3 regions of the Rhodobacter sp. 4.3.4 genome follow, and region 3 is predicted to be linked to each of the others. Evidence: riboswitches for the same ligand, from Rfam matches in the RefSeq annotation. Region 3 holds a riboswitch; each other region holds the start of a gene.
The links. Region 3 has a riboswitch for cobalamin ahead of AC4PTB_RS12705 (cysteine-rich small domain-containing protein). Riboswitches for the same ligand answer to the same signal wherever they lie in the genome.
Positions count from the first base shown of each region.

Region 1: it holds a riboswitch for cobalamin, as region 3 does, so the genes downstream of both, exbB (tonB-system energizer ExbB) here and AC4PTB_RS12705 (cysteine-rich small domain-containing protein) in region 3, are expected to answer to the same signal.
Region 2: it holds a riboswitch for cobalamin, as region 3 does, so the genes downstream of both, AC4PTB_RS16485 (DUF4198 domain-containing protein) here and AC4PTB_RS12705 (cysteine-rich small domain-containing protein) in region 3, are expected to answer to the same signal.

Region 1 covers NZ_CM178967.1:1,240,488-1,245,490, forward strand. The annotation lists gene AC4PTB_RS05960 (peptidoglycan D,D-transpeptidase FtsI family protein) at 1-34, shown strand, start outside; gene AC4PTB_RS05965 (GTP-binding protein) at 203-1,414, shown strand; gene AC4PTB_RS05970 (DUF6525 family protein) at 1,411-1,662, shown strand; gene AC4PTB_RS05975 (energy transducer TonB family protein) at 1,646-2,458, opposite strand; gene exbD (TonB system transport protein ExbD) at 2,455-2,874, opposite strand; gene exbB (tonB-system energizer ExbB) at 2,874-3,662, opposite strand; cobalamin riboswitch at 4,024-4,219, opposite strand; gene AC4PTB_RS05990 (substrate-binding domain-containing protein) at 4,283-5,003, opposite strand, start outside.
Region 2 covers NZ_CM178967.1:3,323,152-3,328,154, forward strand. The annotation lists gene AC4PTB_RS16480 (TonB-dependent receptor plug domain-containing protein) at 1-1,299, opposite strand, end outside; cobalamin riboswitch at 1,428-1,623, opposite strand; gene AC4PTB_RS16485 (DUF4198 domain-containing protein) at 1,643-2,506, opposite strand; cobalamin riboswitch at 2,658-2,820, opposite strand; cobalamin riboswitch at 2,903-3,088, shown strand; gene AC4PTB_RS16490 (hypothetical protein) at 3,262-3,609, shown strand; gene AC4PTB_RS16495 (cobyric acid synthase) at 3,681-5,003, shown strand, end outside.
Region 3 covers NZ_CM178967.1:2,589,848-2,594,850, forward strand. The annotation lists gene AC4PTB_RS12690 (glycosyl hydrolase family 28-related protein) at 1-521, opposite strand, end outside; gene AC4PTB_RS12695 (lysine--tRNA ligase) at 759-2,363, opposite strand; gene AC4PTB_RS12700 (tellurite resistance TerB family protein) at 2,467-2,889, shown strand; cobalamin riboswitch at 2,957-3,143, shown strand; gene AC4PTB_RS12705 (cysteine-rich small domain-containing protein) at 3,228-3,572, shown strand; gene dacB (D-alanyl-D-alanine carboxypeptidase/D-alanyl-D-alanine endopeptidase) at 3,563-5,003, opposite strand, start outside; gene AC4PTB_RS12715 (nicotinate-nucleotide adenylyltransferase) at 5,002-5,003, opposite strand, start outside.

The DNA of each region.
Region 1 (5,003 bases), 1.3 Mb from region 3:
GATCCAGCTGGTGAAGGCCGCGAAGGGGCATTGAGGGCGGAGCGGGGCGCTGCCCCGCACCCCGGCGTATTTGCACCAGGAAAAACACCGCAGAGAACAAAGGGCCGGGGCGCAAGCTCCGGCCCTTTGCTTTGGCGGGCTTGCGGGGCGGGGCGTCCCGAGGTATTTGGGTTATAATATAACGTAACTCAGATGGACGGCCATGACCCTTTCCCCCACTGATCCCCGCCTTCCGGTCACCGTGCTTTCGGGCTTTCTGGGCGCGGGCAAGACCACGCTTTTGAACCATGTGCTGAACAACCGCGCCGGGCGTCGCGTCGCGGTGATCGTCAACGACATGTCCGAGGTGAACATCGACGCCGATCTGATCCGCGAGGGCACCGAATTGAACCGCGCCGAAGAGGCGCTGGTGGAAATGACCAACGGCTGCATCTGCTGCACGCTGCGCGATGATCTGCTCAAGGGCGTGCGGGCCCTGGCCGAGGCGGGGCGGTTCGATTACCTGCTGATCGAGGGGACGGGGGTGGCCGAGCCCTTGCCCGTCGCCACCACTTTCGATTTCCGCGACGAGCGGGGCGAGAGCCTGTCCGACATCGCGCGGCTTGACTGCATGGTGACGGTGGTCGACACGATCAACCTGACGAAGGACTTCGCCTCGAGCGATTTTCTGGCCGATCGCGGCGAGACGGCGGGGGCGGAGGACAGCCGGACGCTGGTGACCCTGCTGACCGAGCAGATCGAATTCGCCGATGTGGTGGTGCTGAACAAGGTGACGGATGCCGGGCCGGAAAAGCTGCGCGTCGCGCGGCAGATCGTCAAGGCGCTGAACCCCGATGCGCGGCTGATCGAGACCGATTTCGGCCAGGTTCCGGCCGAGGCGATCTTTGACACCGGGCTGTTCGATTTCGCCCGCGCCGCCGAGCATCCGCTTTGGGCGAAAGAGCTTTACGGTTTCGCCAACCACACCCCCGAGACCGAGGAATACGGGATTTCAAGCTTCGTCTACCACGCCCGCGCGCCCTTTGATTCGGGCAAGATCGAGGCGGCTCTGGGCGGCGCGCTTCCCGGCGTGATCCGCGCCAAGGGGCATTTCTGGCTGGCGACGCGGCCCGATTGGGCGGTCGAATTCAGCCTGGCGGGGGCCTCGGCCAATGTCACGCCGCTGGGGCGCTGGTGGGCCTCGGTCCCGCCCGAGCGGCTGCCGAGCCACCCCGATGCGCAGCGCGAGATTGCGCGGCACTGGGCCGAGCCCTGGGGCGACCGGCGTCAGGAGATCGTCTTCATCGGCGTCGATCTGGACCGCGAGGCGATCTGCGCGCGGCTGAATGCGGCGCTGGTTCCGGCCGCGGATTTCACCCCCGAGGTCTGGGCCGATCTGCCCGATCCTTTCCCGCGCTGGGGGCAGGGGGCATGAGGCGCAACCTGACGACACCGCTGCGCCGCCGGTTGCGGGCCGATCCGATGGCGGCCTTCGACCGGCTGCCCGCGCCCGCACGGGCCTGGGCGCATCAGGCGGTGCTGCCCTGGTCGGCGGCCTCGGTGGCGCGGATCTGGGCGCGGGCGCTGGCAGAGACCGGCTCGCCGCAGGCGGCGCTTGACCGGCTGCATCTGGCCGAGGCGCGGACGCTGGCGCGCGAGCCGTCGCTCAGCGCGAAAACTTGACGGAAATGGAAAAGGCGTAGCTCGGCTTTGCCAGCTCTGCCGGGGCGGCGGGGAAACGCCCCGCCTTCTGCACCGCCGCCAGCGCCGCCGCATCGAGCGCCGGATGGCCCGAGGAGCGGTTCACCGCGGCCGAAATCAGCGCGCCGTCGCGGCCGACCCGCAGCGCCAGCCCGACCGAGCCCGAAGCCCGTCCCGCCGCGGCGGGATAGCTCTTGCGCCGCTCGATCCGGGTGCGGATCGTCGCGCCCCATTTCGCAAGCTGGCTTTTCACCGTGCCCGCCGCGACCGTCGCCTGCGCATCCGTCCCGCCCGTGCCCGCCTGCGCGCCTGCGCCCGATCCCGCCGCGCGCGCGGCGGCGCGGCTTTCGCTTTGCGCGGGCGCGGGTTTTGCCTGTTTCGGCTTTTCCGCCCGCCGCTCGGGTTTCGGTTTTGGCGGCGGCGGTTTCGGCTTGTCTTCCGCGACTTTCGGCGGCGTGATCTTCGGCAGCTCGGGCGGCAAAAGCACCGGATCGGGCAGCCGGACTTCGGGAATGTCGATCACCGGCGCGGTCAGCGGCAATGTCATCGCCGGCTCGGGCAGCTGGATCTGCGGCGTCAGATCGACGAAGGTCGCGGCGATCGCCTCGAGCGTGTCGAGATCCTCGCCGCCCGCCCCCGCCGCCACCAGCGCCGCGGGCGCGGCCTCGGTCTGCGACAGCACGGAAACCGCGACCGCATGCAGCGCCAGCGAGAGCGCCAGCCCCCACAAAAGCGCCCGGCCCGGCGCCTCGGGCGGATCGGCAAGCGCCAGGCTCATGGCGCGGCCTCCTCCAGACCGACAAGGCCGATCTTCAGATAGCCGCCCGCGCGCAGCTGGTTCAAAAGCCCCATCATCTCGCCGTAAGGCACGGATTTGTCAGCCGAAACGAAGATCCGCGTGTCCAGCTTGCCCGCCGTCGCCTCGGCCAGCCTTGCGGGCAGATCGGTGGCGCTGACCGGATCGCGGCCCAGCATCAGCCCCTTTTCCGCGTTCAGGCTCAGCACAACCGGGTCCGCCGGGCGCGGCTGCGGCTGCCCCGAGGCGACGGGCAGATCGACCGGCACATCAACGGTCGAGAGCGGCGCCGCCACCATGAAGATGATCAGCAGCACCAGCATCACATCGATGAAGGGGGTGATGTTGATCTGCGCCTCGGGGGCGAGGTCGTCGCCGTCGGAGAGCCGGACCGCCATTATTCCGCCACCAGATGCAGGGGGGTGACGCTGGCGGGCGCCCGCCGCGCCCGGTCCAGATCGCGCGAGAGCGTGCGTTCGACCAGCGCCGCCGCATCGGTCAGCGCGGCGCGGTAGCCGCCGACGGCGCGGGTCAGGTGGTTGTAAAGCAGCACGGCGGGGATCGCCGCGACCAGGCCAAGCGCGGTGGCCATCAGCGCCTCGGCGATGCCCGGCGCGACGACGGCAAGGCTGGAAGACCCGCTTTCCGCGATGCCGACAAAGGCGTTCATGATCCCCCAGACGGTGCCGAACAGCCCGACGAAGGGCGCGGTCGAGCCGATCGACCCCACCGCCGTCACCCCCGATTGCATCGCCCGCGCCGCCCCGGCCTCGATCCGGGCCAGATCGATCGCGACACGCTCCTTGATGCCGCCATCGGGCAGCCCTTCGGAGGCGCGGATTTCCGCGCTTGCCGCCGCCTGCATCCGCGCCAGAATCCCGCCGCTGAGCGTCGCGCCCAGCGTGCCGCGCGCCGCCAGCGCCCGGTAATCGCGCGAAAGACGGCGGCGCGACAGCGTCAGCTGCACCAGCTTGCCCGCCCAGATCGCCCAGGCCAGCACCGAGGCCGCAAGCAGCCCCAGCATCACGCCCTGCACCAGAATATCGGCATGGGCGAACATCGCCAGCGGGGTCAGCGCCTCGGCGGCGGCGGCGGCGCGCAGGGACTCGGCCAGCGAGGAAAGCCCGACACGGTCGAGAAACAGGATCAGCGCGTCATTGGCAGGCGCGGGCATGACGGGATGCATGACTGGGTTCATGTCGGGGGGCATGGCAGACCTCGGGGACGTTCAGGGCGGGACAGGAGCGGCTGGCGGAGGGCTGGCTTTGTCCCCTCCTGCGCTTGCTGAGTGAAATTGTCAAGTAATGGGCGGCCGCAAGGGCCGGGCCATCTCCGGCTTTGCCCCGGCGCGGCGGGTCGCAGGCGGGGGCGGGGCGGCGACGGGCTGGACGGCAAAGAAAGGCGCAGGACGAAAGCGGCATCGGCGAACCTTGGTCGGCCGGGCGAAACCGCCCGGAAGGTGGGATGTCGCGGAAGGCCGGGGCTTTCCGCGGACGGCGGGCCACCTCTGCGGAACGGGCCGCTTCCGCGGCGCCCCTCGCGCCCCGGAAAGGGTGAGTGTCCAAGCAGGTCTCCTGGCTCGCGGGTCTTGGCTTCGCCGGCCTTCCCGGGCAGCGCCCAGTGGCATGTCGACGTTGCTCGCCGCTCACAGTTGCGGGGGCAGCCGCGGTCTGGGCGCAAGCGCCGTTCCGCGTTCCCTTTCAATCCGGCCCGCGGGCCGGAACTTGGACGGCGTCAGCCAAATCCAATTCGCCCGCCGCGTCAAGCCGGAACTGCGGCTTGCGGTTGTGGGCGCTGCGCTGCGGCTCAGCCGCGGGGAAGGGGGGGCGTGCGCAGGATGCAGGGGATGCGGAAATGCGCGGGGCTGGTCGGGCCGCCCTCGATCAGCGCGAAGACCTTGGCAATCATCCCGTCCACGTCCTGCTCGATCATGCCAACATTGTCAGGCAGTTGCGCGGCGAAAGCGTCATAGTCGAAACAGCCGTAACGCATCCGCCCGGCATGATCGGGCACGGCGCGGTTGAGCCAGCCCACCACCCCTTCAAGGCTGATCGTCGAGTTCACGAACAGCCCCGGCGGCAGCGCCCCCGCCCGCGCGTCGAGCGCCCGCTCGGCCTTGTCGGGCGAATAGCCGCAGGCCAGGATCGCCTCTTCGGGCAGGGGGATGGCGCGTTCGGCATGGGCGGCGCGAAAGCCGCCGATCCGCTCGGCGGTGTTGTGATCGCCCGCCCGCCCGCCGATGAAGAGAAGCGGCCCGGCATAGCCCAGATCGTCGCGGCAGCGGTCGAGGATCAGATGCGTCAGCGTCTTCGCCCCGGCAAAGTTGTCCGAGGTGACCGAGGCCGCCTTCGATCCCGGCAGATCGAGGTTGACCACCCGCACCCCGGCCGCGGCGCACAGATCGGCGATCCGGTCCGGGTCGGTCGCCCCATTCGCCACCAGACAATCGACCTGATAGGACAAAAGCGCCCGCGCCGCCTCGAATTCCAGCGCCGGGTCGCGCTGCGTGCAGGTCATCACCGGAAAC
Region 2 (5,003 bases), 730 kb from region 3:
ATATTCCGCGCCCAATTCATAGCTGCGGCTGGTTTCGGGTTGCAGGTTGGGATTTTTGAAAGGACCATGCAACTCATAGAGCGACGGTGCGCGAAACCCCGTTCCCGCCACCGCCCGGATGACCCAGGTGTCGGTCGGCCGCCACGCCATCGCGGCCCGCCCCGTGGTCTTCCCGCCAAAGCTGGAATGCGTGTCATTGCGCAGGGCAAAGGACAGATCGAGCGTTTCGGTCGGAGCATAGAGGGCCTCTCCGAAGACGGAATTGGTGCTGCTGGAGCCGCCAACCGCGTCATTGGTGAAGTCTTCCTCGGTGCGGTCGAGCCCCCAGTTCAGCGAGACAGCCCCGCCGGCATCCCAGTTCCCCTTGTAACCGATCTGGTCGCGTGTACCGGTGAACAGTTTTGTCCAACCAAGCGGATAGAGACGTTCGGTTTCGGTGTGAGCATAGGAAAGTTCGTGGCGGACCGCCCCGGTCTCGGCATTCACGAAGGCCCGCAGGCCGCGCAGCTTGCCGTCTTCCGTTTCGGCCGTGTCGGCTGGCGGGCTGTCGAATTCGCTGAAACTGTCGCGTGCAATTCCGTTGAGCCCGACGGTGACGGTGTCGGTCAGCGCATAGCTGCCGTAAAAGCTGAGCGTGGTGGCGCGAAAGCCGTCGGTCTCGGTGCCCGCCGCCGCCGCGGAAATGCCGTCGGTGACGATCCGGCTTGCGGAAAACGCCAATTCCCCCAGGGTCGTCTTCAGGCCGACCGAGGCGGTGCCGCTGGTGGTGCCGTGCGCCCCGGTCTCCAGTTCGACTTGCGCCTCGGTGCCTTCCTTGCTGGCGCGAAACGTGGTGATGTCGACCACGCCGCCGATCGCCTCGGACCCGTAAAGGGCAGATTGCGACCCGCGCAGTACCTCGATGCGCGAGATCCCGCCCGCGGTGGTGGCGCCGAAATCGTATTGGCATTGCGTGCCCGCGGGGTCTGCAACGTCGATCCCGTCGATGCGCACACCGATATAGGGACCGGACAGGCCGCGAATGCGCAGCGCCGTCGAGGCGCCCAGTCCGCCGTTGCGGGTCATGCTGAGACCCGGCAGACGCGCCAGCAGCGTCGCGACCGATTTGTCCCCAGCCTTCTCGATCTCCTCGGCGGTGAGGACATTGACCGTCGCCCCGGTGCGGCTGAGCTTGACCGGCTCCGCCGAGGCGGTGACGGTGATCGTGTCCAGATCGGTGACCTCCTCCTGCGCCAGCACGGGGGCGGCGGCAGAGGCGACGGCGGCAGAGAGCAGGGCAAGACGCGACAGAGGCGGCATCGGACAGACCTTTTCCGTTCGGGCCAAACGGCCCGGCATGAGAGATGTCGCGGAAAAGCCATGGCTTTCCGCAGACGGCGACAGCTCACCTCTGCGGACAGACCGCTCCCGGGGCGCCCCTCGCGCCCGGGTGGGTGATCGTCCAAGTAGGTCTCCTGGCTCACGGGTCTTCGCTTCGTCGGCCTTCCCGGGCGGGACCCAGTGGCCAGTCGACGTCGCTCGCCGCTCACAGTTGCGGGGGCAGCCACGGTCTGGGCCCGGGGGCCGTTCCGTGTTCCCTTTCAATCCGACCCGCAGGCCGGAACTTGGACGGGCCGCAGACAAGACGAAATCGCCCGGCGCGTCAAGCGGTGCTTTCGCGCGGCCGCGGCGCGGCGGTGGCGCCGGAAGGCGTCGGCGTGACGGCGGTTTCCCAAGCCATTGCAAAGGCTTCGGCGTCCTGTTCGGGGCCGCTGGACGGTCCGCCGAAGCGCTGCCAGAGCGTGATGACATGTCGCAGCGGCCGCAGCCCGGACCAGCCGATCGGCCCCGTCGCGGTGATCGCCCAAAGCCCGGGTGCGGGCAGAGCGACCTGAAACCGGCCCTCGCGGTCGGTTTCGGCCACGATCCACAGCGGCGCCCCATGGCCTGGCAGGGCTTGCACCTGAGAGCCGACAGGCTCCGCCCCCACCCGTTCCAGAAGCACCGTCGTCGCCGTCAGCGCCCGCCCCTGCGCCAGCACCCGTGCCGAAAACCGCATCCCCGGCAGGAACCCGGGCGAGAGCAGGTCGGGCAGGATCTCGACGGCAAGGCCGAGCGGCTCTGGGCTGGCGGTTCCGGCGCCGCGCAAGACGAAACACCCGGCCGTGTGCTGCACCAGCCCGCGGCCCTCGGGATCGCGCCGGACCGGGGCTTCGGCATGGATCCGGTGCAACCCCGGCGCCGACAGATCGACCCGGGTCCGCCAGGCGCGCGCGGCATTGCCCGCGCCCTGCAGCAGATCCGCCGTCAGCCCGGGGGTCAGATCGGTGCGGCGGGCGCCGTGCAGATGCACCACCGCCCCCGGCGGCGGCAGATCCAGCACGACGCCCCCGCCCAGGGGATCGCCAAGGGCGAGGGTCAGGACGCCGCCCGCCTCGGGCAGATGCGCCATCAGCCCCGGCGTGGCGGGGCGGGGGATCGCCAGCAGCGCGCGGGCGGCGGCCATCAGGTTTCCGTGCAAGAACATGGTCGTTTCCTTCCGGGGCGCGGTCCGGGCAACCGGCCGCAAGACGCGAAAGGACGAAGGGATGTGGCCCCGGTGGGCCGGGCAGAGCGCCGGGCCCGGGGGCCAGACGCGCACCCCGGCGTCCGGTGAAACCGGGCCTTGGCCCGGGGGGTGGCAGGTCTCCTGGCTTGCGGGTCCGGGCTCGGGTCGGCCTTCCCGGGGCATCCCCAGTGGCATCGTCGACCGTCGCTCGCCGCTCACAGTTGCGGGGGCAGCTGCGGGTTTGCCCGAAGGCGCACCGCATTCCCTTTTCATCCCCGCCAAGCGGGGAACCAATCCCGCCTTGGTTGTGGCAGGGCCCGCCGCCCGCGTCAATCGGCTTCCGTCGCGGGCAGTTGACAGCCACCCGGCAAGCGCGCATGTTGCCCCCGCCTTGGTTCCGCGGCTGATCCCGCGGGCAAAAGGGAAGCCGGTGCAAGTCCGGCGCTGCCCCCGCAACTGTAAGCGGCAAGCCCCGAGCACGGCCACTGATCCCAGGATCGGGAAGGCGCAAGGGGCGTTCGAGCCGCAAGCCAGGAGACCTGCCAGGCCGAAAACCATCCCGGGCGGCGGGCCCGGAGGCAGGGTGCCCCGGCATGTCCGGGGCCTGTCCCCTTACCGCTTTCCGGCCCACTGCCAGAGGAACGGTATGGCGCCGAAAGACACGACCCCGATCCCCGCCCCGCGCGGCCTCTCCGCCGGGCATCGCCCCGTCCCGCGGGCCGGGGGGCGCCGCCATGGCTGACGGAGGATCCCCGCCCGGTCTGCGCCCGTTCCGGGTGCTGGGCTGCAACACCTGCCGCCATGCCAACGCGCCCTGCCGCCCCGGCCTCGCCTTTCTGAACCGGCTGTGCCAGGCGCTTGCGCTGGCGCCGGTGGGGGCGGATTTCGACATCAGCGGCTCTGCCAGCCTGTGTTGCGGCACAAGGCTTTGCCCGGTGGTCTGGTGGGCCACGCCCGCGGGTGCCCGGCTTTGGGGCGATGTCCCCCCCGAGGTGCCGGTGGCGGCGCTTCTCGACCCGGACCCGGGCGCGCCCGTCCGCGCCGCCGCCGAGATCACCGCCGGGCCGGGCCTACTGCACTGATCGCGCCGAACCTTCCGGTGTCGGGGCTGCCCCGGCGCCGTCCTTGCCTTGCCGACCGAACGGACCCTGCCATGACCCTCTCGCTTCCCGACCACGATCCGGTGCCGCCGCTGCCGGAGCTTGATGTGCCGTTCCTGACCCCGCCGCCGCCGCGGCGCGGCCGGGCGCTGATGATCCAGGGCACCAGTTCCGATGTCGGCAAAAGCCTGCTGGTCGCCGGGCTGTGCCGCGCCTATGCAAGGCGCGGGCTGAAAGTGGCGCCGTTCAAGGCGCAGAACATGTCGAACAATGCCGCCGTCACCGTGGACAGCGACCTGCCCCCCGGCCCCGACGGTCAGCCCCGGCGCGGCGAGATCGGCCGGGCGCAGGCGCTGCAGGCCCGCGCCGCCGGGGTGGCGCCCTCGATCCACATGAACCCGGTCCTGCTCAAGCCGCAGGCGCTGGTCGGCTCGCAGGTGGTGCTGCGCGGCCGGGCGCTGGGCAACTGGCCGGCGCGCCACTATCACCACCTCAAGCCCTTCCTGCTGCCCGCGGTGATCGACAGCTACCGCCGCATCGCTGCCGAGGCCGATCTGGTGCTGGTCGAAGGCGCGGGGGCGGCGACCGAGACCTGGATCAAGCATTGCGACATCACCAACATGCGTCTGGCCGAAGAGGCCGATCTGCCGGTGGTGCTGCTCACCGACAACGACCGCGGCGGCGCGCTGGCCGCCGTCGTCGGCAGCTGGATGCTGCATGACGAGGCCGAGCGGGCGCGGGTGAAAGGCATTCTGGTCAACAAGTTCCGCGGTTATTTCTCGCTTTACGAACCGGCCTGCCGGACCATGACCGAGATCACCGGCTGGCCCTTTCTGGGGGTTGCGCGCTGGTTCGAGGCGGCGGGGCAGCTTCCCGCCGAGGATGCGCTGGCGCTGGAACGCCCGGCCGGGGGCAATGGCGCGGGGCTGATCGTCGCCGTGCCGCATCTGGATGGCGTGGCGAATTTCGACGATCTCGACCCGCTGGGCGCCGAGCCCGGCGTCGATCTGCGCTGGGTCCGCCAGGGCCAGCCGATCCCGCCCGAGGCCGATGTGGTGCTGTTGCCGGGATCAAAAACCACCCGCGCCGCGCTGGCCACGCTGCGCGCGCAGGGCTGGGATGTGGATATCCGCGCGCATCTGCGCCGCGGCGGCCGCGTCGTCGGGATTTGCGCCGGGTTTCAGATGCTTGGCCGTGTCGTGCGCGACCCCGAAGGGATCGAGGGCCCGGCGGGCGAGACCGAGGGTCTGGGGCTGCTCGATCTGGAAACCGTGATGACGCGCGACAAGATGCTGACCGAGGTGCGGGGGACCGATGCGCGCAGCGGTCAGGGTCTGGCGGGTTACGAGATGCATATGGGACGTACCACCGGGCCG
Region 3 (5,003 bases):
ATGACGATATCCTCGATCCGCACCACGCCCCCGGTCTGCCCGGTCAGATCAAGCCCGAAATGGCCATAGGCGGGTGCCGTGCCCCAGGCCATGTCAACGCCCGTGCGCGTGCCCGAGCCGACGATCGCCTGCACCGTCACCACCTTGCCATAGCTGGTCAGCGTGACCGAACTGCCCACTTCGACCAGCCCGGTCACATGCGCATTCGCCGCGCTCATCGCATAGCCCGCGATCCGCACCGCACAGAAATTGCCCGAGACCGCCTTCACCTTGGCGGTGATGCGCAGATAGACGCCGGGCAGGATCGGCGTCTGCCCCATCCAGCGCAGCTTCTGCGTGCTTTGGGTCTTCACCAGCTCCAGACAGGAGCCGAAATCGGCATCCGCCGGCACCAGCACCGCATTCGCAGCCCCGGCATAGCTGGCCGAGCCCGCCGTGCCATTCTCGCTCGACCATTGGCCCAGCCCCAGTTCGAACGCAGGGGGGGTCAGGTTCACCCCGTCAGTGATCGCGATATTCATCCCAGACTCCTTCATGTTCAGCCCCCCGCGCCACGGCAGGCGCCCACCGGCCGCGGCGCGAACACGCCGCGCGACCGCCCATGGCGCTGCGCAGGATCGGGGATTTCACCGGGAGATCGCACCCGGTCCAAGCAGAACTAGCCGCGAAGATTGAAGAAGACCTGACGACAGCGCGCGCTGCCCGGGCCCCGGACAACGCGCGCAAAGGTATTTCTTATCAGTGATTTAAGACCGTAATCAGGGCTTGATCAGCCCGCCCGCCAGCGCGGTCTCCATCAGCGCGATGGTTTCGCGCACGCCATAAAGCGCGATGAAGCCGCCAAAGCGCGGCCCTTGGCTTTGGCCCAGCAGCACTTCGTAAAGCGCGGTGAACCAGTCCCGCAGCGGCTCGAACCCATGCGCGGTGCCGACGGCGAACACGATCGTTTGCAGCCCCTCGGACGGGTCTTCGAACTGCTCGTGCAGATCGGTCGCAGGCAGCGCCTTCAGCCGCGCCAACAGATCCTCCATCGCCGCGCGTTCCTTGTCCGTGGGCAGCCGGAAGGTCCGGGTCGGCGCGACGAAATCATGGAAATAGCGCACCGCAAAGCCCGCCGCCGCGTCCAGATCGGGATGGGTCTCGGGCGTGGCTTCCGGCGCATAGCGCTTGATGAAGCCCCAAAGCCCGGCCTTGTCGCTTGCCCCCGCCACCGAGGCGAGGTTGAGCAGCATCGCAAACGGCACCACCAGGTTCGACTCGGGCGGCTGGCCGCCGTGGATGTGCCAGACCGGGTTGTCGATCTGCTTCTCGACCGGCTGGGTCGGATAGGCGCGCAGCTGCTGGTGGTATTCATCCACCGCTTTCGGGATCACATCCCACCACAGCCGCTTCGCCGTCTTCGGCTTTTGATACATGAAATAGGACAGGCTTTCGGTCGCCGCATAGCTCAGCCATTCGTCGATCGTCAGCCCGTTGCCCTTCGATTTCGAGATCTTCTGCCCCTGATCGTCCAGGAACAGCTCATAGGTGAAATGCTCGGGCTTGCGGCCGCCCAGCACCTCGCAAATGCCGTCATAAATCGGCGTGTTGGTCGAGTGGTCCTTGCCATACATCTCGAAATCGACATCCAGCGCCGCCCAGCGCATGCCGAAATCGGGCTTCCACTGCAGCTTCACCTTGCCGCCCGTCACCGGCAGCGTCCATTCGCGCCCGTCCTCGTCGTCAAAGGTGATCAGCCCGTTTTTCGCATCGACATGCTTCATCGGCACATACAGCACGCGCCCGGTTTCCGGGTGGATCGGCAGGAAGCAGGAATAGGTCTGCTGGCGCTCTTCGCGGAGGGATTTCAGCATGATCGCCATGATCGCCTCATAGCGTTCGGCGCAAAGCATCAGCATCTCGTCGAACTTGCCGGACTTGTAATAATCCGTCGCGCTGGCGAATTCATAGTCGAACCCGAAGGTGTCCAGAAACCGGCGCAGCATGGCGTTGTTGTGATTGCCGAAACTGTCGAACTCGCCGAACGGATCGGGCACGGCGGTCAGCGGCTTCTGGATATTCGCGTAAAGCAGCTCCTGCTGCGGCACGTTTTCGGGCACCTTGCGCATGCCGTCCATATCGTCGGAAAAGCACAAAAGCCGCGTCGGAATGTCCGAGATGATCTCGAAGGCGCGGCGGATCATCGTCGTGCGCGCCACCTCGCCGAAGGTGCCGATATGCGGCAGACCCGAGGGGCCATAGCCGGTCTCGAACAGCACATGGCCCTTTTTCGGCGGCGCCTTTTCGTAGCGTTTGAGCACCCGGCGCGCTTCCTCGAAAGGCCAGGCTTTGGAGTTCATCGCAGCGTCGCGCAGGGTGGTCATGGCAAATCCTCATCCGGGCGCCCCATGCGCCTCGCGCCTGACCTATTGAACGAGGCCTGAAACGTCAATAATTCTTGCGGCAGAGCCAGAAAAGGAAACCCCCGTGACCGACACCCTTCCCTCGCTTTCGCCGCAGGATGCGCTCGTTGCCGTGATGGTGGCCGTTTCGGCCTCCGACGCCACGATCCGCACCGCCGAGCTGGTCGCCATTGAGCGGATGGTGAACCACATGCCGATCTTCGCCACCTATGACATCGACCGCATCCGCATCGTGGCGCAGACCGTCTATGCGCTTTTCGAGGAGGAGGAGGGGCTTGCCGCCCTGTTCGGTCTCGTGCGCGAGGCGCTGCCCGAAAAGCTCTTCGAGACCGCCTATGCGCTGGCCTGCGACGTGGCGGCGGCCGATGGCGTGCTGCACCAGCCCGAATTGCGCATGCTCGAGGAAATCCGCGACGAGCTGGCGATCGACCGGCTGCATGCGGTGGCGATCGAATGGGGCGCGCGGGTGCGTCACGTCAAGCTCTGACAGCCGCCCGATGCGGACAAGACCCGCATCCAGCCGCAAAGCCGATTGACACCGCCCCCGCCCGCCCCCATCTTCAGCGGGCCTTGGTCCTGCGGCACGCTGCCGCAGGGTAATAGGGAAGCCGGTGCAACTCCGGCGCTGCCCCCGCAACTGTAAGCGGCGAGCCTTCTGCAACACCCACTGGCCCCGGCCGGGAAGGGGCAGCAGGCGCCCGAGCCGCAAGCCAGGAGACCTGCCAGGCCAAAGACCATCCCGGGCGGCGGGCCCGGAGGCATGGAGCCCGCCTGCGCGGGCCGCGCCTGTCCGCCCTCGGCCCGACACAACGGAGCGGCCAGGCCATGGAACCGAAAGACACGACGACGAACACCGCCTTCAAGGGCTACACGAACACCAGCTGCCCGTTCCTGCCCTGCCATCCGGGGGTGAAACGCGCCTTCAACTGCCTGTTTTGCTACTGCCCGCTGATCGCCTATGAATGCCCCGGCCCCTATCAGACCTACACCGACCGCAACGGGTTGACGCGCAAGGATTGTTCCGCCTGCACCCTGCCCCATGACGGGCACGAGCAATCCTGGAACTTCATCCAGAAATGGCTGGAATACCCGCAGCCCTGGTCGGGCAAGCCGCAGACCGAACCGCCCACCGCCCGCCCGCGTCCGCCGGGATCGACCGATCAGCCGTAAAGCGTCGCCCAGCGGGTGATCAGCTGGCTTTGCAGCAGTTTCGAGCGCCCGACCCAGCCGCGCGAGCCCTCCGCCTGCTCGGCGTCGCGCGATTTCGCCCGCCGCGCCAGATCGCCGGTGAAGATCGCGAAGGTCAGCTCGGTGCCGTCGGGCGCCGTGATATAGCCCGTCAGCGTCGAGACGAAATTCAGCGTCCCGGTCTTCGCATCGACGCGGATCTGCGCGCCCTTGACCTTGCCGCCCGCCTCGTCGCGCAGGTTGAAGGGCTTCATCAGGCCCCGCAGCCCGACCTTCGGCCCCAAAAGCGTCACCGCCTTGACCATCTCGATCGGCGCGATCCGGTCATCGCCGCCCAGCCCCGAATGATCGACAAACCGCGCCCGCGTGCCGCCCAGCCGCCCGCTCAGCCAGTCGCTCATCGCCGCCCCCGAGGCGCCGCGCGCCGCATTCGCCCCCCGCGCCGCCGTCGCCGTCATCCCCACCGCCTCGGCGGTGATGTTGGTCGAATATTTCATCATCGAGCGCAGGATCTTCGGCAGCACCTCCGAGGGCTGGCTCACCAGCACCTGCGCCCCCGCGGGCAGCGCCCGCACCGGCTCGGGGGCGGGCAGATCGATGCCGCGCGCCCGCGCCAGCGTCTGGAACACATCGCCCGCATAGGCCTCGGGCAGCCGCACCGGCAACCAGCGGCTGCCGTCCTTGCCCAGCGCGCTTGCCGCCACCGTCCAATGCTCGCGCCCGCCCGCCTGCCGATACTCGAACAGCGGCGCCTGCCGCGATACCGCCGCCACCTCGGCGGTATAGACCTTGGGCACATGGCGCTCGGACCGCGCATCCATCGCCAGCGCATAGCCGCCCTTGGCCCGCTTCCACTCGAAATGGACGCGGTTGTAATTCAGGATCAGCCCGGAAATCGCCGGGTTGTAGCCCACATGCACCGGCTGATCGGCCGCGATCGCCTCGGCATAGGGCAGCGCGCCGCCCCAGACCAGAAACCGCCCGCGCACGCCGGTCACGCCCCGTTGCGCCAGCGCCGCCGCCAGATCGGCCAGCCCGTCGGTGCTCAGCGTCGGATCGCCGCCCCCCGCCAGGATAAGATCGCCCTCGACCCGCCCGCCCGCAACCGGCCCCGTCGCCAGCACCCGGGTCTGAAACCGGAACTGCGGCCCCAGCGTTTCCAGCGCATAAAGCGTGGTGATCGCTTTCGCGGTCGAGGCGGGCGCCATCGGTTTCGTGCCGCCGCGCGCCTCCAGCACCAGCCCGCTGCGCGCATCGGCCACCACATAGCCGACATCGCCGCCCAGCCGCGCTGCCGCGATCAGCTCCTCGCCCGACAGCAGCCGCAGCGCCGCCCCCTCGGCCCGCAAGACCGCAGGCATGGCCAGACCAGCCCCCGCCCCCAGCATCCCGCCCAGGATCTTCCGCCGCGTC